DNA from 3 places in the Mesorhizobium sp. WSM4823 genome. Region 3 is predicted to be linked to each of the others. Evidence: riboswitches for the same ligand, from Rfam matches in the RefSeq annotation. Region 3 holds a riboswitch; each other region holds the start of a gene.

Region 1 (9,945 bases), on a different contig from region 3:
TCGGGCCGAACAGCCGGACAAGCGCCGCAACCAGCCCGACGAACAGACCAAATGCGAACGACAGCAGTGTTAGCGGCACGGTGAAGATCAGCGCGGCCCATAGCAGCGTGGGCAACGAGTCCAGCATCAATTGCAGCCAATGCGGCACGAAAACCTCCTTGCGAGATTGCCGCCCAAAACAGGCCCGGCAGCATCGAGGCGCGATCATACGGTCGTCATATCACGCGAAAAGCGGCGGCCGTCAAAGACGGCTCGCCGCGATACTTGTCATGCGGGCCGGCAAAAGGCCCGCTCAGTGAAATGCGTTTACTTCGAAACGTCCTGACCGAAATAGGTGTCTGCAATCTTCTGGTAGGTGCCGTCGGCCTTGATGTCCGCCAGCGCCTGATTGATCGCGGCGACCAGCTCCGGATCGCCCTTGCGCACGATCACGCCGGAATAGTCGGCGTTTTCTTCCTGGGCGGCGATCTTCACATTGGCGTCGGGCTTGTGCTTCTTGAAATCGAGGAACGACAGGCTGTCGTTTATGGTCGCGTCGGCGCGGCCGGTAAGAAGCAGCTGGATCGACTGGTCGAAACCATCGGTGCCGACGAGCTCGGCGCCGTTCGTTTCAGCCAGCTTGCCGAAATTCGAGGTCAGCGACTGCGCCGCCTTCTTGCCCTTGAGATCGGCAAAGCTCTTGATGTCGGTGTTGTCGCCGCGCACGATCAGCACCGCCTTGGAAGCAATGTAGGGATCGGAGAAATCATACTTGGCCTTGCGCGCCTCAGTGATGCCGACCTGGTTGATGACGGCGTCATAGCGCTTGGCATCGAGGCCGGCGATCAACCCGTCCCATTTGCCCTCGAGGAATTCGGCCTTGACGCCAAGGCGCTTGGCGATCGCCTGGGCGATCTCGACATCGAAGCCGACCAACGCGCCCGAGGCATCATGATAGGTGAAGGGAGCATAGGTGCCTTCGGTGCCGATCTTGAGGACACCGGCCTGCTTGATCTGATCGAGATTGGCGCCAGCATGGCCTGATGTGACGGCCAGCACCTGCAATGTTGCGACGACGATGAGCGATTTAAGCCATTTCATTTTTCTGTGATCCCGTCCTTGGCCGGTGCCCGGCACATTCTAAGCGCCGGAAACTGACAGATACGGGCTGGCAAAATAAGGAACCAGATTTCAAAAATGAGCCACTTCCGAAATCCAATTCTCACAACCGTTCGAATCACGCCAACCCGCCACATAGCGACCGCCGTGATGGGTTTTTCTGACAGCCCAATCCACGCGACATCAGCAGCGGAACCATTCACCCGCATGGCACGTTCTTGGCTGTTGTAGGGCGCGGCGTCGCCAATTCAACCACGATGCCAGCTCAGGGTCGAGCGATCGCACCGCAACGCCCGGAAGAGGGAGCGCGGCATGATGGAAGATACGGCAGGGCGAACCATGGTCCGCGCGGCGATGAAAGCCCCCTATCTCGAGCGCGACGAGGAGCACGTGCTCGCGTTGCGCTGGAAGGAAGACAACGACCAGCAGGCGTTGCACCAAATCGCCATGGCGCATATGCGGCTGGTCATTTCCATGGCCTCGAAGTTCCGCCACTATGGCTTGCCCTTGGGCGACCTGGTCCAGGAAGGCCATGTCGGCCTGCTGGAGGCGGCGGCCCGTTTTGAACCGGAGCGCGAGGTGCGATTTTCGACCTATGCGACATGGTGGATCCGCGCCTCGATGCAGGACTATATCCTGCGCAACTGGTCGATCGTGCGCGGCGGCACCAGTTCGGCGCAAAAGGCACTGTTCTTCAATTTGCGGCGCTTGCGCGCCCGCTTGGCAAATGGCGCCGAGCCGATCTCAAACACCTCGCTCTATCGCGAGGTGTCGGTGGCGCTGGGCGTCTCCGAGGCCGACGTGGCGATGATGGATTCCCGCCTTTCTGCGCCGGACAGCTCACTCAACCAGCCGCTCGCCGATGATTCCGGCGCCACCGAACGGATGGAATTCCTCGTTTCGGACGATCCTTTGCCGGACGAGGTCGTTGGTGACACGATCGACGTCGAACGCCGCTCTCTCTGGCTGAAAACGGCGCTCGGCGCGCTTAATGCGCGCGAGCTCAGGATTATCGAGGAGCGTCGGCTGAGCGACGAGGGCGCAACGCTCGAAGCACTCGGCGAGGCGCTCGGCATCTCCAAGGAGCGCGTCCGCCAGATCGAGGCACGCGCCATGGAAAAGCTCAAGGTGGCGCTGGTGAAGCAAAACCCCGAGTTTTTGGCGACAGCCGCCTAGCGTAGCCTTGACTGCCCGCGACCGCTTATGAGTGTTTCGGCCGGCGAAGGCTGGAAGCGCAGGAAACCGCCGTTTGCGGGCCGGCATCACCTGAATATCGACACACCCTACCTGTCGGTGATGATCTTGACCTTATCGCCGGCCGAAACGGCAGCACCGGGCGACATCGCATTGAGCACCCGGAACAGGTCGAGCTTGCGGTCGACGCCGACCATCTGCGCGGCGAGCGAACCCATGGTCTGTCCGGGCTGCACCGTGACGACGCGGACATGCAGCGGCTTCAGCGCCGCTTTCTCCGCCGCACTCAACACGCGGAAGGAACCGCTGACGGAGCGCGCCACCGAGTCCAGCGTGGTGCTGGCGGAGGGGGCTGCCGTCAACAGCCGATAGACCTGGCCGCCGGCTCGGATCACCGCGATGTCGAACTGCCAGCCCTCGGCGCTGGCATGCGCCGTCGCCGCCTCGTTGCCGTTGATCGTTTCCTGGCGCACGCTGCTTTCATCGAGCCCGGCCACCCAGCCGCTACGGATGTAGTCGGTCAGGGAGCGGCTCTTGTCGATCGAAACGCCGTCGAACCGGATCGCTATGTCGCCCGGTCCGGTTGCCGTCACCGCCGCAGCCGAGTTGTCGATGATGAAGCCATCTGGCACCGAGAACGACACGCCGAGTCCCGGATGGAGGAAGGTTTCGCCACGCACATAACCTTCCTCCGGCGTGTCGCCATAGAGCAGGCCGTCTATGCCAGCGAGGAAGGGGGCACGGTCGCGCGTGCCGACGCCAGGGGCGCCGAACTGGCGGGCATGGCGCTGCGCCAGATCGATGCGCTGCGGCGTGTTGGGATGCGTCGCCAGGAAGTCGAGACTGGCGTCGGTGGCGCCGCTGATCGAGCGGAAATCGGTGTAGGCCGACATAGACTGGAGGAATCGGCCGGCGGCAAAGGGATCGAAGCCCGCCTCGCCGATCGACTTGATGCCGATGCCGTCGGCCTCCAGCTCCTGATTGCGCGAGAACTGGGCAAGCCGCAGCTTGCCGCGGATCAATGCCGCCTTGGCGGTCGGGCTGTCGCCGAGCACATCCGAGACGACCTTGGTTGCAAACCCCTCCTCGGCTTCGAGCTGCTGGCGCTGCAATCCGTGGTTTGCAGTGACGTGGCCCATCTCATGCGCGATCACCGCGGCGAGCTCAGCCGAATCGTTAGCCAACGCCAACAGGCCGCGCGTGATGTAGAGGTAGCCGCCCGGCAGCGCGAAAGCATTGACGTTGGGTGAATTGAGGATGGTGATGCGGTAGGTTTGGGTCGGATTGGCCGACACCACGGTCAGGCTGCCGACGACCTTGGCGACCATACGCTCGAGCTTGGGATCGGAATATTCGCCGCCATAGGTGGCGAGGATCCGCGGGTGCTGCGCCTTCGCCATTTCGGCGAGCTTGCTGTTGGCGGCGACATTGTCGACCGTGATCGGTTTGCTGGAAGGCTGGAAGCCGGATTCCTGGACGTCCGGAGGCGTGAACATCTGGCAGCTTGCCAGCGCCATGGCAAAGCCGGCCAGCGCGAGGAAGCGCGCCAGCGGTTTCCTTCTCACTCTGTCGGTGCCAGTCGGCAGAACAGCTTCCTTTCGGGTCTCGGCACATGACTCCCGAAAATCGGGCATCGATTTCCGAAGGACCATGCGCAAATCAACTGCCACAGCTTCGCGTCTACGAGCACACGCGGCACGTAGCGGCAAATCACAGCCTATGCCGGACCAGTATCGGAGGACCTAGCCACACTACTTTGACCATGGCAAGCAAGCGCCACATCGCCTGAAGCCGGTTTGGCCGTAAATTATGTCCGCTTCCGGGCAATATCTCGTGATTCGGCGCCAAACGAACCTGCACCGATATAGCGCCTGAAGGCTTCCGGTCCAGCCTTGGTGAAAAAATCGGCGACAGCCCCGGTTGCGGCAACCGTGCCATTGTCCAGGAACACCATGTCCTGGCCGATACGGTGCGCGTCTTCCGGCTGATGCGTGACGAACAGCACCGTCATGCGCCGCTCCGCATGGACGCCGGCTAGCAGATCAAGCATGTCGTCGCGCAAGGCCGGCCCGAGCGAAGCGAACGGTTCGTCGAGCAAAAGCACCGGCCGGTTGCGCACCAGCACGCGGGCGAGCGCGACGCGCTGCCGCTCGCCACCGGAGAGTTCGCGGGGCAGACGCTGTTCCTTACCGGCAAGGCCGACGCGCTTGAGCGCCCCAGCGATTGCCGCGCGGTCGGCCTCGGTCAGCCTGAGCGTCGGCGAGCGGCCAAGGCCGACATTTCGTTCGACCGAAAGATGCGCAAAGAGATTGTTCTCCTGGAACACCATCGAGACGGGTCGTGTCGATGGTGGTTTGGCGCCGACATCGGCGCCATCGATCAGCACGCGACCCGATCGCGGCGTCTCGAAGCCCGCCACCAGATTGAGCAGCGTCGATTTTCCCGAGCCACTCGGCCCCATGATCGCGGTAATCTTCGAGGCAGCGAATTCGACATCGAACAAAAACGGCGTTTCACTATGGCTGAACGAGACCTTTTCCAGCCGCACAGCCGTACCGTTTTCCGTGCTGTTGAGCGTCATGTCTTTTCTCCCCGCCCCAGCCGATCCGCGGCCAGGACAAGCGCGAGACAGACCAGGCCGAGCAGCAACGCCAAGCCTGCGGCGTCCATCGTACGGTAACTGCCCATGCGCGCCAGCAAGAGATAGGGCAGCGTCTGCAGGGCGTCGCTGCCGAACAGCGCAATGACGCCGAGATCGCCGAGCGACAAGGCCATGGCAAAGGCGAAGCCGGTGGCGAGCGGCCGCCGCAACGACGGCCATTCGATGAGCCAAAACCGGCTCCAGCCCGAAATGCCAAGCAGCAGACAGAGCCGTTCGTGGCGTTCGCTCGCCGCATCATAGCCGGGGCGAATAGCGCGGATGGCAAACGGCATCGCCATCACCGCATTGACGGTGACGACCATGACAGGGGCGATGGCAAAGACATCGCTGACGGTACGCAAGAGCAGGAACCAGCCGGCGCCGATGACGATGGGCGGCACGACGAGGACGAAGCCGGCGCCGGTATCGGTGGCATGTTCGAGCAGCGTCTTGGCACCGGCGCTGCCCTTCAAGGCCAGCGCCCTTCGCGCCATGACGAGCGACAGCGACAGGGCGACTGAAAGCAGCGCCGCCAGCAAGGCGAGCACGGCGCTGGTCAGCGCCGCTTGCCGCACCGCGCTTTCGCCCGCCAGCCGGCCGAGATCGGCGCCAAGGCCCGACATCACCGTGGCCGCCATCGGCCCGGCGACGAACAGCAACGCCAGAACGATCAATGTTGTGTTCAGCACGGTCTCGGGAAGGCCGGCCGAAAGATACCGGCGCTGCGCCACCGGCAGGTTGGCATCGCCGACGGTGTTGGCGCCAAGCCGCATCAGTGCCAGCACCACGACGAAGGTCAACGCGATCTGCAGCAGCGTCAGCGTGACGGCGCGGGCGGGATCGAAATCGAAACGCAGCGCCTGGTAGATGGCGACCTCCAGTGTCGTCGCGCGCGGCCCGCCGCCCAGCGTGAGCACGATGGTGAAGGATGTGATGCAAAGCATGAAGACAAGCCCGGCGACCCCCGGCAGCGCCGCGCGCAGCGTCGGCCATTCGATCAGCCGGAAGGCGGGTCTGGCGCCCATGCCGAGCTGGCTCGCCAGTCGCCACTGGTCGACCGGCACGGTACTCAGCGCCTCAAGGAACAGCCGCGTGGCCAGCGGCAGGTTGAAGAAGACATGGGCAACGAGGATGCCGGACAGGCCGTAGATGCCCGGCCAGCCCTGACCGCCAATCGCGCTGAGCACACCGGCGAAATAGCCGGTACGGCCATAGAGGGCCAGAATGCCGAGCGCTGCGACGATGGCCGGCAGCGCCAGCGGCACTGCGAAGAGCTGCAGGATGAAGCCGCGGCCGAAGAACCGCGGATGCCTCGACAGCGCCCGCGCAACAAACAACGCCGGCACGACGGAGAACAGCGTCGAGAGAAGCGCCTGCCACAGGGTGAAACGGGCGATGCGGAAGAGGTAGGAATCAAAGGCCGACGCGGCGCCGGACAGGTCGCGCGCGCCCTCGACGATGAGACCGGCAAACGCACCGCCGATCAGCAATGCGATAGCGGCGAGCGCGAGGGTGCCGGCTGTGACGCGGGAATCCGATGATGGCGCGCGTTGCACGCTAGACCACCAGATTCGAGATTCTTAGCGAGGATTGCGTTCCTTCGCGCCCCCCTCTGTCCTGCCCTCTTTGCCACCACTTGGCATCTCCCCCACGAGGGGGGAGATTGGCAGGTTCAGCGCTCCGCTCATTCCGGCAATGTCGGAGATTGGCGAAAGCCGGCATGACGGCCGATCTCCCCCCTTGTGGGGGAGATGCCAAGTGGTGGCAAAGAGGGCAGGACAGAGGGGGGCGCCGTAGAGTGATCATCGTCAATCAGAAGCTACTTGCTCATCACCGCCAGCCACTCGTCGACCCAGGCCTTGCGGTTGGCGGCGGCCTCTTCGGGGCTGAACAGCAAGGTCTTGGTTGGCTTGACCAATTTGTCGAAGGCCGGGTTGAGCGGCTTGTCGGTCTTGCCGGCGGGGAACATCCAGTTGGTCTCAGGAATGACATTCTGGAATTTCGGCCCGGTCATGAAGGTCAGGAACTTTTGCGCCAGCGGGTTCTTCGCGCCTGACGTGGTGATGCCGGCGACCTCGATCTGCAGATATTCGCCCTCCTCGAAGGAGGCCGCCTGATAGCGTTCGGTGTTCTCGGCGACCATGTGATAGGCCGGCGACGTGGTGTAGGACAGCACCATCGGCGCCTCGCCCTTGGTGAATAGGCCATAGGCCTCGCTCCAGCCCGGCGTCACGGTGAGCACCTTTGCCCTGAGCTTGGCCCAGGCTTCCGGCGCCTTGTCGCCATAGACCGACCTCACCCATAACAGCAGGCCGAGACCGGGCGTCGAGGTGCGCGGATCCTGGATGACGATCTTCTCATCGGCATCGCCCTCGACCAATTCCTTCAGGCTTTTCGGCGGGGTCTTCAGCTTTTCGGTGTCGTAGACGACGGCGAAATAGCCATAGTCGAACGGCACGAAGATATCGTCGCTCCAGCCGCCCGGCACTTTGACGTCCGACACCGGGCCATGCGGCGAAAACAGGCCGGTGGCCTTGGCTTCCACCGTCAGATTGGTATCGAGGCCGAGCACGATGTCGGCCTTGGTCGCGGCCCCTTCCAGTCTGACGCGGTTGAGCAGCGCGACGCCGTCGGCGACCGCGACGAATTCGAGAGAACAGCCGCATTCCGCCTCGAACGCCTTCTTCACCGCGGGGCCTGGACCCCACTCGGCGGTGAAGCTCTCATAGGTATAGACGGTGAGTTTCTCCTGCGCGGATGCCGGCCCGGTGCCGGCGAGAACGGATGCCGCAAGCAGCATTGCCGAAACAAGAGAGTATAAAAGCGTGCGCATCGGCGCCTCCTTCGTTGGCATTGAAAGGAATTGAGGCGTCGGGTTGTCCGAAACGTCTAATCCCTCCGCCGGTACAAACCGGATCAGGTTCAGCGGGTTGGCATGCTTGCCTCTCAGCCGGTCCGCGAAGATCGCGTCCAGCACCCCGTTAGAGCGCTTCGACACATAGGCCCGCCCCAAGTGCTGCGCAAGCGGAAGTTTGCCGGGCATCCAGAGCGCGGCCTTCCGTTTCGCAAGCAGGGCTGGTAAGGGCCACGCATATGAGCAAATTCACAATCCTGCTTGGCGGCGATCTTATCCGCACGCCGCTGCTCGACCGCCAGGTCGAAGGCTCCCGTGTCATCGCCGCCGACGCCGGCATGAGCCATGCCCGGACGCTGGGCCTGACGCCGGAACTCTGGGTCGGCGACTTCGATTCGGTGCCGGCGGATTTGCCGGACGTGCTGGCCGCCGTGCCCCGCCAGGTCTTTCCCGCAGAAAAGGACAAGACCGACGGCGAACTGGCTATCGCCGCCGCGCTCGACCGTGGCGCCACCAGCCTCGTGCTCGCCGGTGCGTTCGGCGGCAAGCGCACCGACCACGCCTTCCTGCACCTGGCGCTCAGCGTCCGAATGGCTGAGGCAGGCATAGAGGTGCTTTTGACCAGCGGCGGCCAGGAAGGCATTCCCTTGCTTCCCGGAAAGACCGGCTTCGACTACACCGACGGCACGCTATTTTCGATCCTCGGCTTCTCCGACCTTTCCGGCCTGACCGTCTCCGGCGCCAAATGGCCGCTGAACCATGTCGAAGTCGCGTTCGGCTCGTCGCTGACCATTTCCAACGAGGTCAAGGGCCGGCTCGAAATCGCGCTGGGCAGCGGCCGCGCGCTGTTGCTCGCCCATCCTTTTCCCCTACCTGAAAGCTGACATGGCGCCGCCACTTCTCAATCTTGACGGGATAAAACTGACCTTCGGTGGCACACCGCTGCTCGACGGGGCGGAGCTGACGGCGTCGGCGGGCGACAAGATCGCTTTGGTCGGCCGCAACGGTTCGGGCAAGTCGACATTGCTGAAGATCGCTGCGGGATTGATCGAGCCGCAGGACGGCGAGGTGTTCCGCCAGCCTTCGGCGACAGTGCGCTACCTGCCGCAAATGCCCGACATGGACGGTTTCGCCAGCGTCCGCGCCTATGTCGAGGCGGGGCTCGGACCCGCCGACGATCCTTACCGCGCCACCTACTTGATGGAGCACCTCGGCCTGTCCGGCGAGGAACGGCCGGGCGATCTGTCTGGCGGCGAGGCGCGGCGCGCCGCACTTGCCCGTGTCATGGCGCCGGAGCCCGACATTCTTCTCCTCGATGAGCCGACCAACCATCTTGACCTCCAGGTTATCGAATGGCTGGAGGAGGAGCTTGCCCGCACCTCTTCGGCGCTGATTGTCATCTCGCACGACCGTCGCTTCCTCGAGCGCGTGTCACGCGCCACCATCTGGCTCGACCGCGGCCAGACCCGCCGGCTGGACAAGGGCTTTGGCCATTTCGAGGAATGGCGTGACACCGTGCTGGAAGAGGAAGAGCGCGAGCAGCACAAGCTCGGCCGCCAGATCGTGCGCGAAGAGCACTGGCTGCGCTATGGTGTGACGGCGAGGCGCAAGCGCAACATGCGCCGGCTCGGCGAATTGCAGACCATGCGCCAGCGCTTTCGCGGCCATCGCGGCGCCGAGGGCGCGGCGACCATGGTGGCAAGCGACGCCGCCGAATCCGGCAAGCTGGTCATCGAGGCCAAGAACATCGAGAAAAGTTTTGGCGACCTCACCGTGGTGAAGGGCTTCTCGACCCGCATCCAGCGCGGCGACCGTGTCGGCCTGGTCGGACCGAACGGCGCCGGCAAGACGACGCTCTTGAAGATGCTGACCGGCGAATTGAAGCCGGACTCAGGCTCGGTGCGGCTCGGCACCAATCTGGAGATCGCCACGCTCGACCAAAAGCGCGAGGCGGTCGATCCTCAAGAAACGCTGACGCAATACCTCACCGACGGGCGTGGCGAGAACCTTGTCATCAATGGCGAGCAGCGCCACGTCGTCTCCTACATGAAGGACTTCCTGTTCAAGCCGGAGCAGGCGCGTACGCCGGTGCGCGAGCTTTCGGGCGGCGAGCGGGCGCGGTTGCTGCTGGCTCGTGTTTTGGCGCGGCCGGCGAACC
Region 2 (9,945 bases), on a different contig from region 3:
GAATTCAAGGACGAGGCCGGCAACTTGCTCGACGTCGAGAAAAAAGTTGGCGATTTCGGTTTCGCGAACATTGTGACCCTATTCCTCAGCCTGAAGGCGGGCGTCGCAGGTGCCTGAAATCCAAACTGTGGACCCTGCGGTCTCGCGAGCGAAGTTCGATCGGCAGCTCGGCTGGTTCCAAACACAGGCAGGTCTTTACCGGGCTCAGGGTTGTTTCCTGATCGAGGCGAGCTTTCCTACGGCCTTCTTCATCTTCGCACCGCCCAAGATAAAGCCACAGATTCTCGGTGCAGCCGTCGAGATCGACTTTTCCAATTACGACCTCCGACCTCCGTCGGTGGTCTTCGTCGACCCCTTTACGCGCCGGCCGATTGCCCGGAAGGATTTACTACTAAGGATGCTCAGACGACCGCATCTACCCGGAACCCCACCGGATATGATTTCGGTCCTCATGCAACAGAACGCTCTGTCGATATCCGACTTCATCCAGGCCAACAGTGCGGAACACACGCCATTCCTGTGCATGGCAGGCGTCCGGGAATACCACGACAATCCAGCCCATTCAGGTGATTCATGGCTTCTGCACCGGGGTTCTGGCGAAGGCTGTTTGGCCTTTATCCTGGACAAGATCATCAAGTACGGGACCGGCCCCGTGGAGCAGCTTCAGTATCAGTTCCAAATCTCTGTGGGAGCCATGGTGATACCCCTACCCGCCATCCCGGAATGAGCGCTTTGACGGATGTAACGACCGTGACTCTCCCGCGCGGCTGCATCTCGACCACGCATGCGCATCTGCGTACAGTTGGTCGCGAGGGTAATGAGGGGATGGCGCTCTGGGTCGGCATTCAGCAAGACCGGCACTTTGCCGTAACAGAGACCGTTATCCCGGCGCAGCATCACGTTCGGACGAGCGATGGCGTTTGCGTGATCGTTCCGGCCGAAGAACTGCACCGGCTCAATGTCTGGCTCTACAAGAGCGGCCTGAAACTCTTGGCCCAGATTCACAGTCATCCGGGCCGCGCCTACCATTCGACGACCGACGACGCTTATGCGGTTGCTACCACGGTTGGGTGTCTGTCCCTGGTAGTGCCGAATTTCGCCAGCGAGCCTTTCGATTTTGCTCGGGTCGCCGCCTATCGGCTTGACGGAAAGGCCAACTGGAATGCGCTCCCTTCCGCGGCACTGTCGCGAATGATCACGATAGCGAGTTGAACGATGGCATTCGCTAACTTCATCGACCGCGCCGCCACGGCGGCATCTCAGGTCCTGGCCGATTTTCATCTGGAGGACTTCAAAGCAGCTCTTGAAAAGCAGGTCGTGGCCGTCGCCTTCGACGATCAGGCCGCTTCCTGCGCCGAAGGCCAGGCGACACTAGATCTTGCGGTGAGGTTGCTCGCCAGGCTCTATCCAGTTCTAACGATACTCCCGCTGGACAGCGCGGCAAGCTCTCAAGCCCAAGCGCTGGAGCGCTTGGCAAAGTCGATCAATCCAAAAGTCGGCATCCGGCGTTCCGGCAAGTCTGCCACCGTCTGCCTAGTCGCAGGGGTAACGCGCCCATCGCTCCGGTGCCCGACCTTTTTCATGGGATCGCACGGATGGGCGGCAAAGCTGTCGCGTACGGACCCGGTGGGCTCTGGCCCAAGTTTGCTGCCCTATGGAGCTGGCGCCGCCAGTTGCTTCGGCGCCGCCAACGTCTTTCGAACCATCTTCGCCGCGCAGCTGACCGGCGCCGAGTTGGACGAAGACATCGACCTCTCGTTATACAGCTACGACAAGACCAAAGCCGGCGAGGCAGGCCTGATCGACTTAGCTGTCGACCTTGGCGAAACGCATCTCGTTGGGCTCGGCGCGATAGGCCATGGCTCGCTTTGGGCCCTAGCGAGGCAACCCGGTCTTTCGGGTCGCCTGCATGTAATCGATCACGAAGCGATCGAACTCTCAAACCTGCAGCGCTACGCATTGGCCGGCCAGGCGGAGATAGGCATGTCCAAGGCGGTCCTTGCAACCACCGCCCTTCGATCGACCGCGCTAGATGTCGAGGCGCACCCGCTGACGTGGGCAGAACATGTTGCGCGCCGGAGCGATTGGGTCTTCGACCAAGTGGGTGTGGCGCTTGACACCGCCGCCGACCGTCTCACTGTCCAAGGTGCACTGCCCCGATGGATCGCGAATGCTTGGACGCAAGAACACGATCTCGGTATCTCGCGGCATGGTTTCGATGACGGCCAGGCTTGCCTTTGTTGCATGTACCTGCCCTCCGGAAAATCCAAGGACGAGCACCAGCTGATTGCCGAGGAACTCGGAATACCGGAAGCACACGAGGAGGTGAAAATGCTCCTGCAGACCAATGCCGGAGTTCCCAACGACTTTGTAGCTCGGGTGGCTACAGCAATGGATGTGCCGTTTGAACCGCTAGCCCCGTTTGTTGGCCAGCCCCTGCGCTCCTTTTATCAGCAGGCTATCTGCGGCGGTCTGGTGTTCCAGCTCAGTGATGGAAGTCGCCTCGTTCGAACCGTGGTTCCGATGGCCTTTCAGTCAGCGCTTGCCGGGATAATGCTTGCCGCGGAGCTGGTCAAACATAGTGCGGGTTTTCCCAGGAGCTCGACGACGAGCACTCGGGTGAATCTTCTGCGCCCCCTTGGCTCTCACTTGCACGATCCGAAGGCCAAAGATTCCAGCGGCCGCTGCATCTGTAGCGACGACGATTTCATTGCCGCTTACAGGCGCAAATACGGCAAGAGCGTTGAACAGCTAAGCGATCTCTCCGCCGCCTAAGCAGATGCGGATGTTTCCGATCCTAGGGGCCGGCAGGCGCCGGTCTCAGCGGCGGCGCTCTCGTCGTCGGGATATAGCCCGCCCCCGTTTTGGGCGGCCCCAAGGGACATTCGACCGTATCTTAAAGGTGAAGGGACAACAGACCAATGCGAAAACTTGTCGCCGGCAAGCTGCACGGCATCCATGTCACCGAAGCGTACCTCAATTACCATGGATCGATAACGCTGGACCCGGACCACTGCGAAGCAGCCGGAATCCTGCCGATGGAGTTCGTGGAGATATGGAACAAGAGTTCCGGTGCGCGGATTTCGACCTATGTCATTCTTGGCGAGCGCGGCTCACGGTGCTGCATCTCAACGGAGCGGCGGCTCGCACTTGCCAGCCAGACGACCAGAGCGTTGTCTGCAACTCCGTCTACCTGGACGAATCGCAGATCACCTCGCTGACGCCGCGGATCGTCTCGACCAGGACAACCGCATACGCGACCGCTTGAGCTACTCGGTCGATCTTGACACGCACGGCCAGTACAGTTTTTCCATCGTTGACGAGGCGAATGGGGCTTTGGCCATTCCGCGCTGGTGTCCGGGGCGTGATTTTGGCCCACGCATGCGCGAACTCCCGCGCGGTTTGATTAACCGCCGGCCGTCACCGCCGGCCCAAGGCGCCCGAACCTGCTTGACAAGATAGCGCAGGCCCGTTCAACCTAGGGCATTCACCAGGGGAGTCCCGGCAAGGGGCTGAGATACTGCTGGCTTTCGCGGCGCAGTGACCCGTTGAACCTGATCCAGTTCATTCTGGCGTAGGGACGGTGCAAGCGGCCGATGCCATCAACGCGCTGACTCGTGATCTGATGCCGATCTGCCGGCTCAACCTGGTCGAGCTGGCTCGATTGACCGGATCGGCACCGATCGCGGACGAAGAAGGGGCTTGTCGTCAGGCCCAAGAGCTATCGAGGACGGTGAGGGCCGCCGTACTCGTCAAGGGCGGCCATGCACAAGGAACGCGTTGCGTCGACGTGCTTGGGCAGCCGAACCAACCTGCAGTTCGGTTCGAGGCGCCCCGCTGGCCGCGTGAGATGCGCGGAACGGGTTGCATGATGGCCAGCGCAGTCGCGGCCTCACTTGCTCTTGGAGCGTCGCTGGAAGCGAGCGTGCGCCAAGCCAAGCAACATGTTTTCGATGCGCTTGCCGGATCGAAGGACTTCGGGGCCGAAAAGCTGATCGTGCCGAACATATCCAACGCTCCGATCAAGTCTGGGAGGCGATCCTGGTCTAGTCCCAGACATGACGCCCTATCCGAGCGGTGACTTGCGAAAAGCTCCCCTATTCCCTGCGTCGTAAGAGTGCTGGTCTGTAGGTCCACAGCTGTGCAGGCGGAACGTTGCGAACGACGAAATCATGGTGAGACACTTTATCGGTCCGGCGTTTTGATCACTGGTGACAAAGGACCGTTAGGTGATTTGCATCACGGGTCTTCCAGCAAGGATGCGGGCCAGCAAATCCTCGAGCAAGGCTCTGCGCTGCTCCATCTGAAAGCTCAGTATTGCCTATGACACAGTCGAACTGCTCCCGCCCTGCTCCGCCAAGACCCCACTCAGCGCGAACGCATCGCCCAATCGAAAATTCACGCCCGGAAAACCTCGCGACAGGCGCCGATAGAACCTTGGAATATTCGACCGACACCAGCTGCTGCGGGGATGTCACATTCGAGTTCGGGCGCTTTCGCCGTTCGAGCACCAGGCTGGGAAGACCATGACGCAGAGGTGCCGCCGGCGCTCCGCTCTTCCTTGGTCAGAACTGGCCCTGCAGGAGAAGAAGGTGATGCGGCTGTGATTGAGCGGAAGGACATTGCTCTGCCTTCATACATGAGATGGGAAAGCGCTATTCGGCCTTGTTTACCGGCAACGGACTTCGATAAAAACGCAGTGGCTCTTGTTTATGATTGGATCGGTCAACGGCACAGCTGCTGAATTCTGGGAGGCGATTTGTGTGGCTCTCAACGCCTCACAGAATCAGTTGCTCGATCGAAGTGCTCGTCTACCTGATCGAAACGGGTGCCAAGGCCCTCGAAAGGCTGGCCTCGCCGCGGCCGTAAGTCGCCGGATTGTAATTGACGAGCGTGTCGGTCCTAGCTGTGTCCAGCAACTGATTAGTAATCTGTGTCGGTGTTGCTGACGTGAACTTGCTGCCAAGGATGGCGGCATAGCCTGCAACCACGGGTGCCGCATAAGACGTGCCGTATAGGCCAGTGTTGTCACCCTCGACACCCACGGTCAGGAACTGGTTCCGCACCTCGGCGTTTGAGCCGGGATAATTCGAGTATCGGGCCAGCCGCGTCTTGTTCCCGGGAGTGCCATTGTGGTCGAGCGCACCCACGAAGATTGCCGATGGCGCCCCGATCAGCCCGAGGGTTAGCTCATCGAAATCCCCTTCATGCGGCCTACCTACCTCGTTGCTGCGGTTGTCGGCACTCTTTGCGACGATGGCAGTGCCCGCCCAGGCGGCATCGACGATCGCCTGCTCGCGCGGATGCTGGCTCAGTGGCTCTATAGTGCGGTAGCTCGCATTGATGATATTGAGGCCGTCCTGCAGCCCGATCGAAGGCCCCTCGAGATAGTCATACTTGAATATGTTTGCGCCAGGGGCGACCATGCCGGCAATTTCAGCGACCCAATCTCCATGTCGCTGCCTCTGCGTACCGCGACCGAGGTCTGCATCAAATGGCTGTTCCTTGAAATCATCTATGACATTTATCGATACGCCGGAACCGATAAAGCCTGATGTCCATGCTTCCCCAATATCTGGGCTCATCCAGCAGAATGTGCCGTCGGCATTTTGTGGACAGCCCGAGCTACTGCTTTCCGCGGCTGGAGTACCGGTCGTTCCTTTGCGGCTGATACCGGCATCGAGATCACCCGCGAAACCGGGTGCAGCCAACAGGCACGCTATAAGACCGACTACGAAACCTGCCGGGAACAATTGTGTTTTGCGCATAATCAACTTCCTGTCTGATTGTTCTTCATCAACGAAATTTACGGCCTTGCCTTTCACCATCGCTAAAATTCACCCCTGAACCGAAGGTCGAGTTTCCATCGGCTTGGCTCGAGGTTTGTCATGTATTTCAACGTGTCCGAGGGCCGCAGTTGCGAGGCGGCCAGACGGCAATTCACTGTATGGAAGCCGCCGAGGGCGCCATAGTCAGCCGTGCAAGGTCGTTCCGTCAGGTTCCCGCCCAAAATCGAACTGACGGTGAGAGAAAGCGTCGTGGACGGCGTCGGTCGCTTTTGCAGAATAAAGCCGAGTTTTACACCTGGGTCGATTCGGACCTTTTCGGCGCGTTGGCCGGTGCTCGCGCCCCACAGAAGACCGAAATCATCCGACAGCTGCGTCAACATTTCAAATCGCATGTCGATCCATTTGCTGTGGTACCACTTGTCGAAAGACACTTTGGTACCACCCGACAGCTCGTATCCGCCTTGTCCCAGATGGTTGGCGGCCGCGGTTAGCTCCGAACCCTGGTAAATGCCGACAAGGCTGGTCTCCTGTCCGTTCGCTGTCATAGCGCTGACGAGGAATGCCATCACGAACAGGACGTAGCTCGCCAACCGTATGCACATCTGCAGCGCCCATTGTTGGACCCGCCAGCAAATCATGTAATCGACACGCGGTCTGCAGTCCCTCGCCGCATCTTCAAACCGCACGGCGACTCTAGCCGCAGACGCAGGGCCGCCAGCGGGCAACGTATTCATTCGCAACAAATCTGTGATCCCCCGTCCTTCAATTTTGTCGAGCCATCTCTTCGCTCTTCCCTGGCAAGCTGCTCCCGCCCTATCGACGAAATTCAGCAAAATTCGTGCCAATCTATATGACGGTGTAAGGGGAATGGATTATACATTTGTTTTCAGCAGCTTAGCCAAAAACGTCCAAGATGCCGGCCAACCAAGGCTGTGTCGTCAAACCGACAAAGCCGACACAATTGTCGGATGTCGCCGAACACGCGGAGTGTGAACCTACCCGCATGGGCGCAGCAAAGCTCCCTTCGCGCTCCGGCCATCGGAGAGCCCTCGAGCCGGCCTTCAGATTACTTCGACGCAATTCTCTTCAGCTGGGCATCGCGCCGCCCAACTTGCAGTATTGAACGCGAGTACGTCTGAAAAAACGAGGTGCATTGGCTACTGCCGGCGCACCTCGTGCGAAGTGCCCGCATGCCGATCTGTTCAACAGTCGGGGTCGCGCCTAGCTCGAGCGGCAGGTGCTTCCCGAGTGCCTGTCGCCGCCACATCCGATCGCCTTGTAGCCGCGTAACAATTATGCTGCAAGGAGTGTGAAAGAGCAATATTTTCAGAATGACAGGCGCGAATCGAAAGATGCTCCTCTCCGCGATCTTGAATTGGTGAGCGATCAGAGGTCAGCAAATCGGAGTCAGCGGACCTGCGATTTTCCCACGCAACATGCAATGCGATCGAGAGGGGTTATATGGATCCAACTCGAGTAACGACAGCAATGGCCTTTTGAGATAGGTTTGGGACACCGTGGTATTGCGCGAACAGAGTGTGTCGAGGAACCGAACCAATCCACAGAAATATTTTGTTGGTATTTTTGTTGGCCAGCCCGGCTATAGCGTAGGCCTAACAATTTGGAAACAGAGCGAGTTTTCCGTCGCTTGGATTCCGCCTCTGGCACCACTCCTTTCCCCAGTCAAATCATAGATTTGCGAGATACTTGGCTGCAGCAACAGCCGGTCATGTCGCGCCATGTTGCGACTATCGGCAGGTCCACGCGACATGGATGCGACATGAAAGGGGGCGGAATGGCGGATGAGGGCGTTGCGCCTATAGTCTTGATTGCTGCAGGGGTTTGCGCCTGGTTCTACTTCGGAGATCCGCCGCGGACTGCCGCCGGCTGCTTCGAATGCGCCGGAGCAGACTAAACCGAGCTTCACTGGAATGCTCCGAAGATGAGCGCAGCAGCGGAACGATAGGCCATCGTGCGCAGAGGAAACGCTTGAACATAACAGGGGCTTCGCCCCCGCACCCCCACTGATAGAGGAACTGCGACACCCCATTTCGCACGACATCAGGGAACCATGTCGGCCCCCATGTGTTAGAAAATCCATGGACACTATGAAACCCCGGGGCCACGGGATAGCGGCCGATATTTTGACATCCGAAGTTGCCAATGCCAGGCAGCGCATCCACCGGACCGAGCTCGCGCTTCAACGCACTGAAGAAATGCTGGCCGAGAATCTCGCGCTGCGCAGCAGGATGCGAATTGCGGTCGAGGCCGCAGACCGCTTCGTAAAAATCGATCCCCCCAGCTTTGAAGGACGTAGCGCGGGTTGACTGCGCCGGCGTTTCATTCGTCGCGACCTTGGGTCCAGTGGCGCCACCACTCTCGCTCCAGAACTGTTCCAGCCACATCGCCGTCTGGGCTCCATGTTCGCGAACAGGCGGAACCAACGGCGACCACAAGCGGTTTACCAACCGAAGGGACCGCATTGGATTCGGAATCATGGAACTGTTGGATATGGAACTGGCGAAAGCCCGACAGCAGCTTAACCGGGCGGAGCGCTCCCTTGAGCGTGCGAACGAGATGCTGGATGAAGACTGCGGTGTCGGTATCAATATCGCGCTGTGCAGCAGAATACGGGCCGCGCAACGGCGCGTCATCGAGGCGAGATCGCGGCTGACGAAGATCGATCCCGGCAGCACGGACACAGTTCGCACGGGTCACGCAGCGGTCCCTCCAGGCTGACTGCCACGATAGAACTGCCTGATCATCTCGACTTGGACGGCCGACCAGAACGCGCCGAGCTGCTCGTCCTGCTCATATTCAGGGATCCCAAGACGGGTCAGATGACTGAGCAGCGCCAACGTGACCTGGTCGCGATAGCTTTCAGCATGTCGATCAGTTGTCTTCGCCAGCATCTTGCCGGCCACATCGCGGACTTTGCCAACCCGGTTCACAACGCAACCCGCTATGACAAGCTCGCGAGTCAACTTCCTCGCTATGGTCCAACTTGCCTTAATCCGACTGTGGCTGCGCGCCTATGAGTTACGACCTAATATCGGACCATTCCTGCATCAACGTTGATCGTCTGGCCCGTCATCCAGCGCGCATCGTCCGAGGCAAGAAATGACACAACGTCCGCAATATGCTCGGGCTGTCCCTTGCCTTTTACGGCTTGCAGCATCTCGACGAAACCGAACGCCTCGTTGTGCGGGCTTACCTTGACGCCGTCGCTCTCGATCAGACCAGGCGTCACCGCATTGGCGGTGATGCCATATTTGCCAAGTTCGGTGGCCAGCGCCCTGGTGAAGCCGATGACGCCGCCCTTGGCCGCGACATAGGCCGCCATGTTCGGCGTGCCGGCAAAGAAGGTGTTCGATGCGATGCTGATCACCCGTCCGGCCTTGCCCGCCGCCCGCATCTGGTCAGTGCCTGCGCGGCTGACGATGAAGGTGCCGGTCAGGTTGACGTCGATAATCTGGCGCCAATGGTCGAGATCGACATCGTCCCAGGCGATGAAGGGCACAATGCTTGCGTTGTTCACGAGAATGTCGATGCCCCCGGTCAGGGCCTGGATTTCGGCGAACAGTGCCTTCACCGATGACGGGTCGGAAATGTCGGCGGCGATCGCCCTCGCCTTTCCGCCTATAGTCGCGGCCGCGCTCTTGGCGCCTTCGGCATTGATGTCGCTGAGGATGACGGTTGCCCCGTCGGCGGCAAGCCGCGCTGCGATGGCCTTGCCGATACCCTGCGCGGCGCCCGTAACCAGCGCCGTCTTTCCTGCGAGCCGCTCAGTCATAAAAATGCTCCCTCGTTCCGTGATCTGGTGGTGTCTGTTCAGGCGTCGGCGTCGATAACGGCCACCGCCGCATCGATGCCTTTGCCGATCGCTAGTTTTTGGCCCAAGGCATTCATCGCGCCGCCAAGTGCCGTCAGCGCCGCGATCGCATAGATTGGCTGGGCGGTTGGACCCATGTGGCCGATGCGTGTCAGCTTTCCCAATGTTTCGCCGCGCCCAGACGAAAAAACCACGCCATAGCGGGCACGCGCGGCTTGGCGAAGCGCCTTTTCGTCGATGCCCTTGGGCGTGCGCACGGCGGTCGTGGTCGGCGACGCGATGCTGTCGCTGGCGGGCCAGATCGACAGGCCCATCGCGGCGACT
Region 3 (9,945 bases):
AAACGCGATGCGGCAGGTCCGCACCAATCGCACGCTTGTCGTCCTGCACTACGCTCCGATAGCCGAAACGGTGGCCGGCGAGCCATTGGAGATTTTTCCGTTCCTGGGGTCGTCGCGCTTGGCCGAGACCATCGATCGGTTCAAGGTCAGCGCCGTGGTGCATGGCCACGCGCATCGCGGCGTCTATGAAGGTCGCACGCCCGGCGGTGCTCCGGTGTATAACGTCGCCATGCACGTGACGAAGCCGACCGGCCGTCCCTACGCCTTGCTCGAAATCTAAAACACCCTGCGCTTTGTCAACGATCGATCTCGCCGAACACGATATCGAGCGACCCGATAATCGCGGCGACATCGGCGATCATGTGCCCTCGCGACAGAAAATCCATAGCCTGGAGATGGGCAAAGGATGGCGCCCGGATCTTGCATCGATACGGCGTATTGCTCCCGTTCGAAACCAGATAGACGCCGAACTCGCCCTTTGGCGCCTCCACCGCGGCGTAGACCTCTCCTTCGGGCACACGAATACCCTCCGTGTAGAGCTTGAAATGATGGATCGTCGCTTCCATCGAGCGTTTCATCGTCGCCCGCCGCGGCGGCGTGATCTTCTGGTTCGGAATTGCCACCGGCCCTTGGCCTTCCGGCGATCGTAATTTTTCCAGGCATTGTTTCATGATCCGCACCGACTGGCGCATTTCTTCCATGCGGACGAGATAGCGGTCATAGCAGTCGCCGTTCTTGCCGATGGGAATGTCGAAATCCATCTCGGGGTAGCATTCATATGGCTGTGCCTTGCGCAGATCCCACTGCGCACCCGACCCGCGCACCATCACACCGGAGAAGCCCCAGGCCCAGGCGTCGTCCTGCACGATCACACCGACATCGACGTTGCGCTGCTTGAAGATGCGGTTGCCGGTGAGCAATTCGTCGAGATTGTCGCAAACCTTGAGGAACGGGTCGCAGAAAGCCCAGATGTCGTCCAGGAGTTTTGGAGGCAAGTCCTGGTGCACGCCGCCGACCCTGAAATAATTCGCATGCATGCGGGCTCCGGAGGCGCGCTCGTAAAAGACCATCAGCTTCTCGCGCTCCGCAAAACCCCAAAGCGGCGGGGTCAGCGCACCGATGTCCATGGCCTGTGTCGTGACGTTGAGGAGATGCGACAAAAGCCGGCCGATTTCGCAAAAGAGCACACGGATGAGCTGTCCGCGCTTCGGCACCGATATTTCGAGCAGCTTTTCGGCGGCGAGGCAGAACGCATGCTCCTGGTTCATCGGCGCGACATAGTCGAGCCGGTCGAAATAGGGCAGGGCCTGCAGATAGTTCTTGTACTCGATGAGCTTTTCCGTGCCGCGGTGGAGCAGACCGATATGAGGATCGGCGCGGTCGACGATCTCGCCGTCCAGTTCCAGCACCAGCCGCAGGACGCCGTGAGCAGAGGGATGCTGCGGCCCGAAGTTGAGGGTGAAGTTGCGAACTGCGGCTTCGACCATGACGGTGCTCCGCTGTACTGGGCTGTTACGGCCGAAGCCGGATACCCCGGTCGGCCGCCCGGACCGCCGATCAGGTGCCTGCCGATCAGGTGGTTGTCTGGATGATCAGCGTCAGCGTGCCATCGCCATCGATGTTGGCAGCGACGACCTGCGACGAATCAAGTCCGTTCGCTGCCAGCGCGGTTGCTGCCTGTGGCGACTCATCGATCGAGTTCTGCAAGGTAAGCAGATCTTCAACACTGGTTTGGGTGATCACGGCCTCAGCCTGTGTCTTGAGTTCCGGAGGCAGATCCTCGAGGGCGACGATCGCAATGCCAGTAAAGTTCTGGTCGGTGAAACCCTGATCTGGCAAGGCTTGATCCGGCAGGGCTTGGTCGGGCGGTGTTTGGTCAGGCAGGCTTGGATCGGGCTGGGCTTCCGGGGCCAAGGGTGCGATCTGCGGAAGCTGCGGGTCGGTGGATTGCGCGTAGATCGGCTGCGCCAGGGCCAACCCCGAAAGGGCGGCAATTGTCGTCAACATGCGCATGATCGTTCCTTCCGTTTTCCGTTTTGCTCGAGGGAGGATCACCTGATCACCACTCAACCGCTGTGCCGGATTATGGTTCCCGGTCCGTCCACGGATAAGGTCATTGGGGCGGCTTCGCCACGACGAGCACAGCCGCCATTACGCCACAGCGCCGTGCGCCCGTTGCATGATCGTCTGGGGAAAATCGATTCCGATTTCCGGGAGCATGCGTCGAGCCGATGCTAAGCAACGGAGAATCGATCGATCACCCATAGCCATGTCCCGTCGCCTTGGCGGCGGGCGACCTCGGCGGTTACGGTGCCATCTGGCAGACGGGTTGACGTGAGTGCCAGGTCTCCGCTGACAACAGCCGGGGCCTGGTTTCCGGCAGCAAATTTTCGGCCGGTTGCGGTGATGTCTGCGAAGAGTGCCCGGATCGCTTCCCGGCCAACCGTCAGCTGCCCTTCACCGCTGTCGACGACGGCGTGCGGCTCAAAAAGCGCGGCCATGCCGTCGATGTCTCCCAGCCACTGCCGGGAAATCAGCAGGCGCTCCAAATCCTGGGGATCACGCGCCGGCTCACGGCGTGATTCATCGGTCATGGCAACGCTCCTCCGGGGCTCTCATGAACTGCGGGTTCCTACGAATTACATGGTCTCATGAGTTGCAGGCTGCCGCAAAGGTCTTGGCGGCCCGCGCGCTGCCCTTGAGGGATACGTCGTAGGTGGATTCGCCGCCAAGGTTGATGTGAAGGCTGCTTCCGGATGCGATCCAGCTCAGGAGAGGATCCTTGGCGCTGGCCTTGAATATCGGCATGGCGATGCCAAGATTGTCGTCGATCACGCCCTTGCCGACATGAACCCCAGACGCCGGGCGGCCTGTGATGCCGAGCTTGGCCATCATCCGCCTCGGTCGATATCGCGGTCCGCAACGCGCCATTTGGCGGCGCCGGCGCGGCGCCGGTGGCTGCGGCCCTCGTTGAGGAAGTCGGCGATCCTTGCCGCCAACTTCGCCGAGGCGAAGGTGAGCAGCCGGTCGTGATGGACGACGGGCTCGCCCGTCTCATTGTCCCAGATCTCGAACCGGTAGCTTGGGTTCGGTATGGCTTCGAAACGGTTCTTCATATCCATGATCCCGGTTATTTGGTTGCCTTGAGCGGTTTACGGCGCCAGGGCAGGCGCTTGGGCCGTGCCGTGGCGGCGGGCGCGCTTTCGCCGGCGCCGTCGGCAAACAGTAGAAGGTCGGCCCTTGCCCACAGCAGGTAGCAGGCAAGCAATGTCAGCGGCTCGGCAATAAGGGCAGGGGAACCGCCCAACCGCACCTCAGGTAAGGCGGCGCCTATCGACAGCGCCGCCGCAAGCATCGCCGGCAGGCGGCTGGCCAGCACCGCGCTGCGGAACGGGTCGGGCCACCCAGTCGGCCACCCGGGCACGCCGGACCCGAAGGCGGCGCTGCCGAACTTGCCGAGCGCGTGCAGCAATCCAGCGGTCGCCGCCAGCACCGGCTGGTCCAGCAGGAACAGTGCTGTGCCAAGTCCGATCGCACCGATCCCCGACAGGAGATCGGCGAGGCGGTTAAGCGTGGGATCGGGGACATCGCGCCCGGTCCACGCGCGATGATAGACTTCGCCGCTGCAGAAGAAGACCAGCGTCGCCAGCGTCAGCGCCACCGCACTGCTGCTGCCGGCGAAATAATCGAACAGCGCGGTGCCGCCGCGCATGCCGGATCCCTGAAGGGCGGCGAGCTGGATCGCAACGCCCATCACCAGCCCGAGTGCATTGCCAAGATTGTAGTAGCCGCCAGGATCGGCCCTACGCGCCCGGATCGCCGTCGCAAATCGTGAAAGGGCCTCCGCCGTCGGGCCGGAGCCCCCAGCCTTCGGTCTTGGGTCAAGACTCGACGCCTCGAAGGACAAGAGATCGGCGAGCGCCGAGGCAGTGTGCCATTCGGATAGCGCGTCATCCCGGCGGAATGGCGCGTGATCGTTGTCGAGTCGCATCGGATCCTCCTCCGTCATGGAGCCGACGGTTCCGGAGCTCGAAACTTCCGGCAATCGGCTATGATCGATGGACCCAGGTTCTGCGACCCCGGCTTACGGATGGCTTACGGGCGTTTTTGACTACGCCTTGGCAGCGGGCGCGCGCGCTCGGTCTCGCCTCGGCTAGTTTGCCGTCGGCGCGAAGCGCTGCGCGACGTGGTCGGCGATCGCCAGGCTTGAGGTCAGGCCGGGGCTCTCGATACCGAACAAATTGACCAGGCTCCCGACGCCGTGCACCGTTGCGTCCTGGATGACGAAGTCGGCATTGGCTTGGCCGGGACCCGAAAGCTTCGGCCGGATGCCGCTATAGGCGGGCTGCAGGCTGCCATCGGCAAGGTCCGGCCAGTATTTGCGGATCTCGTCGTAGAAGCGCTCGCCACGCGTTGGATCGACGCGATAGTCGAGTTGATCCGTCCATTCGACGTCCGGCCCGAAGCGGGCGATGCCATCGAGATCGATCGTCAGATGGACGCCGAGGCCGCCAGGCTCGGGTACGGGATAGACAAGCCGCGAGAACGGCGCCCGGCCGGCGACCGAAAAGTAATTGCCCTTGGCATAGCGAAGTTCTGGCACGAATTGCGGGTCGAGCCCGTCAAGCGAGCCGGCGAGTGCCGTGGCGCCAAGCCCGGCGGCGTTGACGAATCGCGCGGTAGCGATTTCAAAGCGCTCGCCGCTGGTGCCGTCGAGTGTGTCGAGCACGATACGCGCTCCCTCGATGCGGCCGCAGACGATGCGGGTGTTGAGGCTGAGCGCCGCCCCGTGCTCTTCGGCGTCGCCCAGCAGCGCCAGCATCAAAGCGTGGCTGTCGATGATGCCGGTCGCGGGAGACAGCAGGGCCGCAGTGCATCGCAGCTTGGGCTCCAGCCTGCGCACCTCGGCGGCGGTCAAGGGCACCAGGTCGCCCGCACCGCAAGTAGAGGCGTTGGCCAGGATGGAAGCGAGCACCGGCTCCTGTTCGGCATCCGTGGCGACAATGAGCTTGCCGCAGCGCGCACGCGGGACCGCCCGCTCCTCGCAATAACGGTAGAGCTCTTCCCGGCCGGCCACGCAGAGCCTGGCCTTCAGCGATCCTGCAGGATAGTAGATGCCGGCATGGATGACCTCGGAATTGCGCGAGCTCGTTCCGGTGCCGATCGCGTTCGCAGCCTCGAGGATCAGGGTGTCCAAGCCGCGCTGCGCCATCTCTCGCGCGATCGCCAGGCCAACGACGCCGGCGCCGGCGACGATGCAGTCGACATGGTCCATGATCAGGCCACCTCAGCCTTGTTGTTATGCCTGATAAGCCATTCGGGGGCCATGTGCCGGCGACGCGCGTGGACGGCTTCGCGCAGGTTCTCGCGTTCTACGGCTTCGAAGCTGAAATTCTGCATGTCTGAGTCCATCCGGCAACCCTTGGAAAGGGCTTGACACCCCTACAAGAAACAGCTGCATCAAACAGCATAATGCAAGAGGGGCATACCTGCCGATGCTCCGAAGGCGGCAGGACCTACGTCCCGGCATGCAGGACAGGAGGCATCATGGACGCTCGACCGAATTCTCCCGAAGCTCGCGACATCAGCTATCACATGCACGGCTACACCAATGCCCGCAAGCATGAGGAGGCAGGGCCGCTCGTCATCGAGAAGGGCGACGGCATCTATGTCGAGGATCTCGCCGGCAACCGCTACATCGAGGCGATGGCCGGGCTTTGGAGCGTCGCTGTCGGCTTCTCGGAAAAGCGGCTGGTCGATGCGGCGATGCGCCAGATGTCCAAGCTGCCTTACTACCACGACTTCGGTTCCAAATCGCATTCGCCACTGATCGATCTCGCCGAGAGACTGGTGCAGATGGCGCCGGTGCCGATGAGCAAGGCGTATTTCACCAATTCCGGCTCCGAAGCCAACGATACGGCCATGAAGATGATCTGGTACCGGTCGAATGCGCTCGGCCAGCCGGCGCGCAAGAAGATCATCAGCCGCAATCGCGGCTATCACGGCGTCACCATTGCTTCAGCGAGCCTGACCGGTCTGCCCAACAACCACACTTCCTTCGACCTGCCGATCGCCAATGTGCTGCACACGTCGACGCCGCACCATTGGCGCGAGGCGCTGCCGGGCGAAAGCGAAGAGCAGTTTTCAAGCCGGCTTGCCGACGATCTGGAAAGGCTGATCCTGGCCGAGGGACCGGACACCATCGCTGCCTTCTTCGGCGAACCGATCATGGGCGCCGGCGGCGTCATCGTTCCGCCGGGGGGCTATTGGGAGAAGATCCAGGCGGTCCTGTCGAAATACGACATCCTGCTCGTCGCCGACGAGGTGATCTGCGGCTTTGGCCGAACCGGCGAGATGTTCGGCTCGCAGACCTTCGGCATCAGGCCCGACATCATGGTGCTGTCGAAGCAGATTTCTTCGTCGTACCTGCCGATCTCGGCCCTGCTGATCAACGAAAAGATTTTTGAGCCGATTGCCGACGAAAGCAATCGCATCGGCACCTTCGGGCACGGCTTCACCGGCGGCGGCCATCCCGTCGCAGCGGCGGTCGCGTTCGAAAACCTGAAGCTGATCGAGGAGCGCGATCTTGTCGGCAATGCGCGCACGGTCGGCGCGCATATGCAGAAACGGTTGCGCAACCTCGCTTCGCACCCGCTTGTCGGCGAGGTACGCGGCGTCGGCCTGATCGCGGCAGTCGAACTGGTCGGCGACAAGGCGAACAAGACGCCGTGGCAGACCGCCGGCGCGCTGGGCGGGCTCGTCAATGGCTTCCTGCAGCAGAACGGCGTCATCTCGCGCAACATGGGCGACGCGCTGGCCTTCTGTCCGCCGCTGATCATCACCGAGCCTCAGGTCGATCAGATGGTCGACGCGTTTGAAAGGTCGCTCGAAGCCGCCGAACAGGTCGGGTCACAGGGCTGAACAGGCCACCCGAAGGCAGAGGCTGAATGGGCGTTGCGATTGGCACTGGATCATACTTGAACATCCTTTGCGCCGGTGCTACGTCCACCGATATCGACAGGGGCGCTCCGTATTGCCGGGGCTGAGATGGAAGGTGTCAAGCCCTCGGTCCCTCAAGCTGATCTGGGTAATGCCAGCGGAGCGAGGCGACCATGTTTTCAGGTGCACAGATTTCCCTCTATCCGATGTGCGACGATTTCGTCGGCGTCATCCTTGGGGCGCTTTCGGCGATGGATCCCTATCGCCCGAATTTCCGCATCGAAACCGACGACATCTCGACGCTGATCGTCGGTCCGCCGGAACAGCTTTTCCCGGCCATGCGCGATCTGTTCGCATCGGCGGCGGCAAGTGGCGTGCATTGCGTGTTGTCGGCAACGGTGTCGCGCGGCTGTCCGGGCGAGCCTGACGATCCGATCTGTACGCCGATTTCCGGCAGCAGCCATAATTTGTCCCTGGCCGAGCGCATCGACACAGCGCGGGTCCATGTCGACAGTGCAAAAAAGCTCGGACAAGAGGTCGCCGCGCAGTTCTCGCTCTATCCGCTCGGCGAGGGCCATCACATGGACGAGATCTACGGCTGCATCGAATTTCTCAAGACTTCGGGCGTCTTCGACAGGTCGAAGAATTTCTGCACCAAGCTGAGGGGCGATGCCGGGCCGGTGTTCGCGACGTTGTCGGAGGCCTTCCTCCGCTTCGGCGCACCGCAAGGCCATGTCGCGCTCGATCTCACCGTGTCGGCGAACAGCCCGAGCCCTCGGTAGCCTTATTCCTTCGTCCGACCCCCAAAAAGGGGTCGTCAGTGTTGGAGCTTGTCCTTCACCCTGTTCCCCGGGGAGAAGGACAAGCGATAACACATAAGGCTCGACGATCAGAGATTGGCAAACACGCTTTTCACCGCATCGGCCGTCTTCGAGACGACCATGTCGGCCTCTTCGCGCGTCAGGCAGAGCGGCGGCGCGAAGCCCAGAATGTCGCCCTGCGGCATGGCGCGACCGATGACGCCGCTTGCCGCAAGAGCGGTCGCGACCTGCGGCCCGATCTTCTGCGAGGCGTCGAAGAATACGCGGTCGTCCTTGTCGGCGACGAACTCGATTGCCGCCAGCATGCCGTCGCCGCGCACCTCGCCGACGTTTCTATGGCCGCCGACGGCTTTCGCCAGTTCGGCACGGAAATAGGCGCCGGTCTCGCCGGCGTTGGCCACCAGGTCCATCTCGTCGATCAGCTCAAGGTTGGCGACACCGGCGGCAACGCAGATCGGATGCGCCGAATAGGTCCAGCCGTGGCCGAGCGAGCCGAGCTTGTCTGAGCCCTGCACCAGCACCTGCCAGACCTTGTCCGCGACGATGACGCCAGACAGCGGCGCATAGGCCGAGGTCAGGCCCTTGGCGATGGTGATCAGGTCGGGCTTGATGCCGTAATGGTCGGAGCCGAACATGGTGCCCAGCCGGCCGAAGCCGGTGACCACTTCGTCGGCGACCAGCAGCACGTCGTACTTCTTCAGAACCGCCTGGATTTTTTCCCAATAGAGGGCGGGCGGCGGCACGATGCCGCCGGTGCCGAGGATCGGCTCTCCGATGAAAGCGGCGACCGTGTCCGGGCCCTCAGCCAGGATCATCTCTTCGAGCTTGTCGGCGCAGTATTGAGAAAACTGTTCCTCGCTCAGCGAGCGGTCGGCGCGGCGGAAATAGTAGGGCGCCTCGGTGTGCAGGACCGGCGCACGCGGCAGGTCGAAGGCGTTGTGGAACAGGCCGAGCCCGGTCAGCGATCCGGTCATGACGCCGGAGCCGTGATAGCCGCGCCAGCGCGAAATGATCTTCTTCTTCTCCGGCCGGCCGAGCACGTTGTTGTAGTACCAGATCAGCTTGATGTTGGTTTCGTTGGCGTCGGAGCCGGAGAGGCCGAAATAGACCCTCGACATGCCCTGCGGCGCCCGGTCGATGATCATCTTGGAAAGCGTGATCGACGCCTCGGTGCCGTGGCCGACATAGGCGTGGTAATAGGCGAGGTTTTTCGCTTGCGCGGCGATGGCATCGGCGATTTTCTGCCGGCCATAACCGACATTGACGCAATAGAGGCCGGCGAAGGCATCGATGCTCTTCTTGCCGTTGTTGTCCCAGATGGTGACGCCTTCGCCGCCGGCGATGATGCGGGTAGGCGATTCACCCCGTGCATGCGTGCCCATATGGGTCGAGGGATGGAAGAAGTGGTCGCGGTCCCAGGCGGCGAGTTCGTTGGACTGATCGAGCATTTTTTGACTCCTTAGAGAAAGATGGTCCCGACGCGGCCTAAGGTGTGTCGAGATTCAGGTCAGGACGAGTCGAAAATGGTGGCTTCCGAGAACCGGAGCGGAGCGTACTTTTTCGTACGTGAGCACCGGAAGCGCAGGACGCCGCCATTTGCAGACCGGCATCACCTGAATGTCGATACACCTTACGCCACGTCCAGGCAGAGATATCTAAGATCGGTAAAGGCTTCGAGCCCATGGCGCGAGCCCTCGCGGCCGATGCCGGACTGTTTGACGCCGCCGAACGGGATAGGCGCGCCGGTGATCTTGACGCGGTTGATGGCGACCATACCGTAGTCGAGCGCGCGGCCCATGCGCAATTGGCGGCCGCCGTTCTCGGTGACGACATAGGCGACGAGGCCGTATTCGGTGGCGTTGGCGCGGGCGATGACCTCGTCTTCGCTGTCGAAAGGCGTCACGGCGGCGACCGGACCAAAGGTTTCCTCGCGCATGATCAGCGCGTCGTCGGTGACATCGGCCAGAAGGGTCGGCTGGTAGAACAGCGGTCCTGCAGAATCGCGTTTGCCGCCGGTGAGGCAGCGCGCGCCATGGGCGAGCGCATCGGCGACCTGTTCCTCGACCTTCTTGACGCCGCGCTCGTGCATCAAGGGCCCGATGTCGGTGTCATCAATCAGGCCATTGCCTGTCCGCAACGCCTCGATGCGCCTGGCGAAGGCGGTGCAGAAACGATCGTAGATCGG

Evidence for each region. Region 3 has a riboswitch for thiamine pyrophosphate ahead of AC0L26_RS19675 (YkoF family thiamine/hydroxymethylpyrimidine-binding protein). Riboswitches for the same ligand answer to the same signal wherever they lie in the genome.
Region 1: it holds a riboswitch for thiamine pyrophosphate, as region 3 does, so the genes downstream of both, thiB (thiamine ABC transporter substrate binding subunit) here and AC0L26_RS19675 (YkoF family thiamine/hydroxymethylpyrimidine-binding protein) in region 3, are expected to answer to the same signal.
Region 2: it holds a riboswitch for thiamine pyrophosphate, as region 3 does, so the genes downstream of both, AC0L26_RS22055 (bifunctional hydroxymethylpyrimidine kinase/phosphomethylpyrimidine kinase) here and AC0L26_RS19675 (YkoF family thiamine/hydroxymethylpyrimidine-binding protein) in region 3, are expected to answer to the same signal.

The regions. Positions count from the first base shown of each region.
Region 1 is NZ_JBVVQL010000003.1:302,336-312,280, forward strand. Features, by position in the region: gene AC0L26_RS10175 (amino acid ABC transporter permease) at 1-148, opposite strand, end outside; gene AC0L26_RS10180 (amino acid ABC transporter substrate-binding protein) at 307-1,080, opposite strand; gene AC0L26_RS10185 (RNA polymerase factor sigma-32) at 1,411-2,274, shown strand; gene AC0L26_RS10190 (M48 family metalloprotease) at 2,382-3,809, opposite strand; gene thiQ (thiamine ABC transporter ATP-binding protein) at 4,100-4,873, opposite strand; gene thiP (thiamine/thiamine pyrophosphate ABC transporter permease) at 4,870-6,489, opposite strand; gene thiB (thiamine ABC transporter substrate binding subunit) at 6,753-7,766, opposite strand; TPP riboswitch at 7,810-7,924, opposite strand; gene AC0L26_RS10210 (thiamine diphosphokinase) at 8,027-8,671, shown strand; gene AC0L26_RS10215 (ABC-F family ATP-binding cassette domain-containing protein) at 8,673-9,945, shown strand, end outside.
Region 2 is NZ_JBVVQL010000009.1:148,260-158,204, reverse strand. Features, by position in the region: gene AC0L26_RS22080 (DUF2604 domain-containing protein) at 1-117, shown strand, start outside; gene AC0L26_RS22075 (putative metal-binding protein) at 110-727, shown strand; gene AC0L26_RS22070 (Mov34/MPN/PAD-1 family protein) at 724-1,212, shown strand; gene AC0L26_RS22065 (E2 ligase fold family C protein) at 1,216-2,775, shown strand; partial or broken gene panD (aspartate 1-decarboxylase) at 2,922-3,363, shown strand; TPP riboswitch at 3,483-3,599, shown strand; gene AC0L26_RS22055 (bifunctional hydroxymethylpyrimidine kinase/phosphomethylpyrimidine kinase) at 3,584-4,081, shown strand; gene AC0L26_RS22050 (S8/S53 family peptidase) at 4,812-5,828, opposite strand; gene AC0L26_RS22045 (hypothetical protein) at 5,831-6,379, opposite strand; gene AC0L26_RS22040 (hypothetical protein) at 7,889-8,116, shown strand; gene AC0L26_RS22035 (hypothetical protein) at 8,130-8,507, opposite strand; gene AC0L26_RS22030 (DUF6074 family protein) at 8,504-8,740, opposite strand; gene pldH (pyridoxal 4-dehydrogenase, SDR-type) at 8,836-9,582, opposite strand; gene ppaT (pyridoxamine--pyruvate transaminase) at 9,621-9,945, opposite strand, start outside.
Region 3 is NZ_JBVVQL010000007.1:235,333-245,277, forward strand. Features, by position in the region: gene AC0L26_RS19625 (metallophosphoesterase family protein) at 1-280, shown strand, start outside; gene AC0L26_RS19630 (NADH-quinone oxidoreductase subunit D) at 297-1,487, opposite strand; gene AC0L26_RS19635 (hypothetical protein) at 1,573-2,013, opposite strand; gene AC0L26_RS19640 (YybH family protein) at 2,235-2,594, opposite strand; gene AC0L26_RS19645 (hypothetical protein) at 2,650-2,892, opposite strand; gene AC0L26_RS19650 (hypothetical protein) at 2,892-3,116, opposite strand; gene AC0L26_RS19655 (hypothetical protein) at 3,131-3,991, opposite strand; gene AC0L26_RS19660 (NAD(P)/FAD-dependent oxidoreductase) at 4,154-5,275, opposite strand; gene AC0L26_RS19665 (hypothetical protein) at 5,278-5,400, opposite strand; gene AC0L26_RS19670 (aspartate aminotransferase family protein) at 5,548-6,921, shown strand; TPP riboswitch at 7,010-7,122, shown strand; gene AC0L26_RS19675 (YkoF family thiamine/hydroxymethylpyrimidine-binding protein) at 7,113-7,721, shown strand; gene AC0L26_RS19680 (aminotransferase) at 7,829-9,208, opposite strand; gene AC0L26_RS19685 (NAD-dependent succinate-semialdehyde dehydrogenase) at 9,391-9,945, opposite strand, start outside.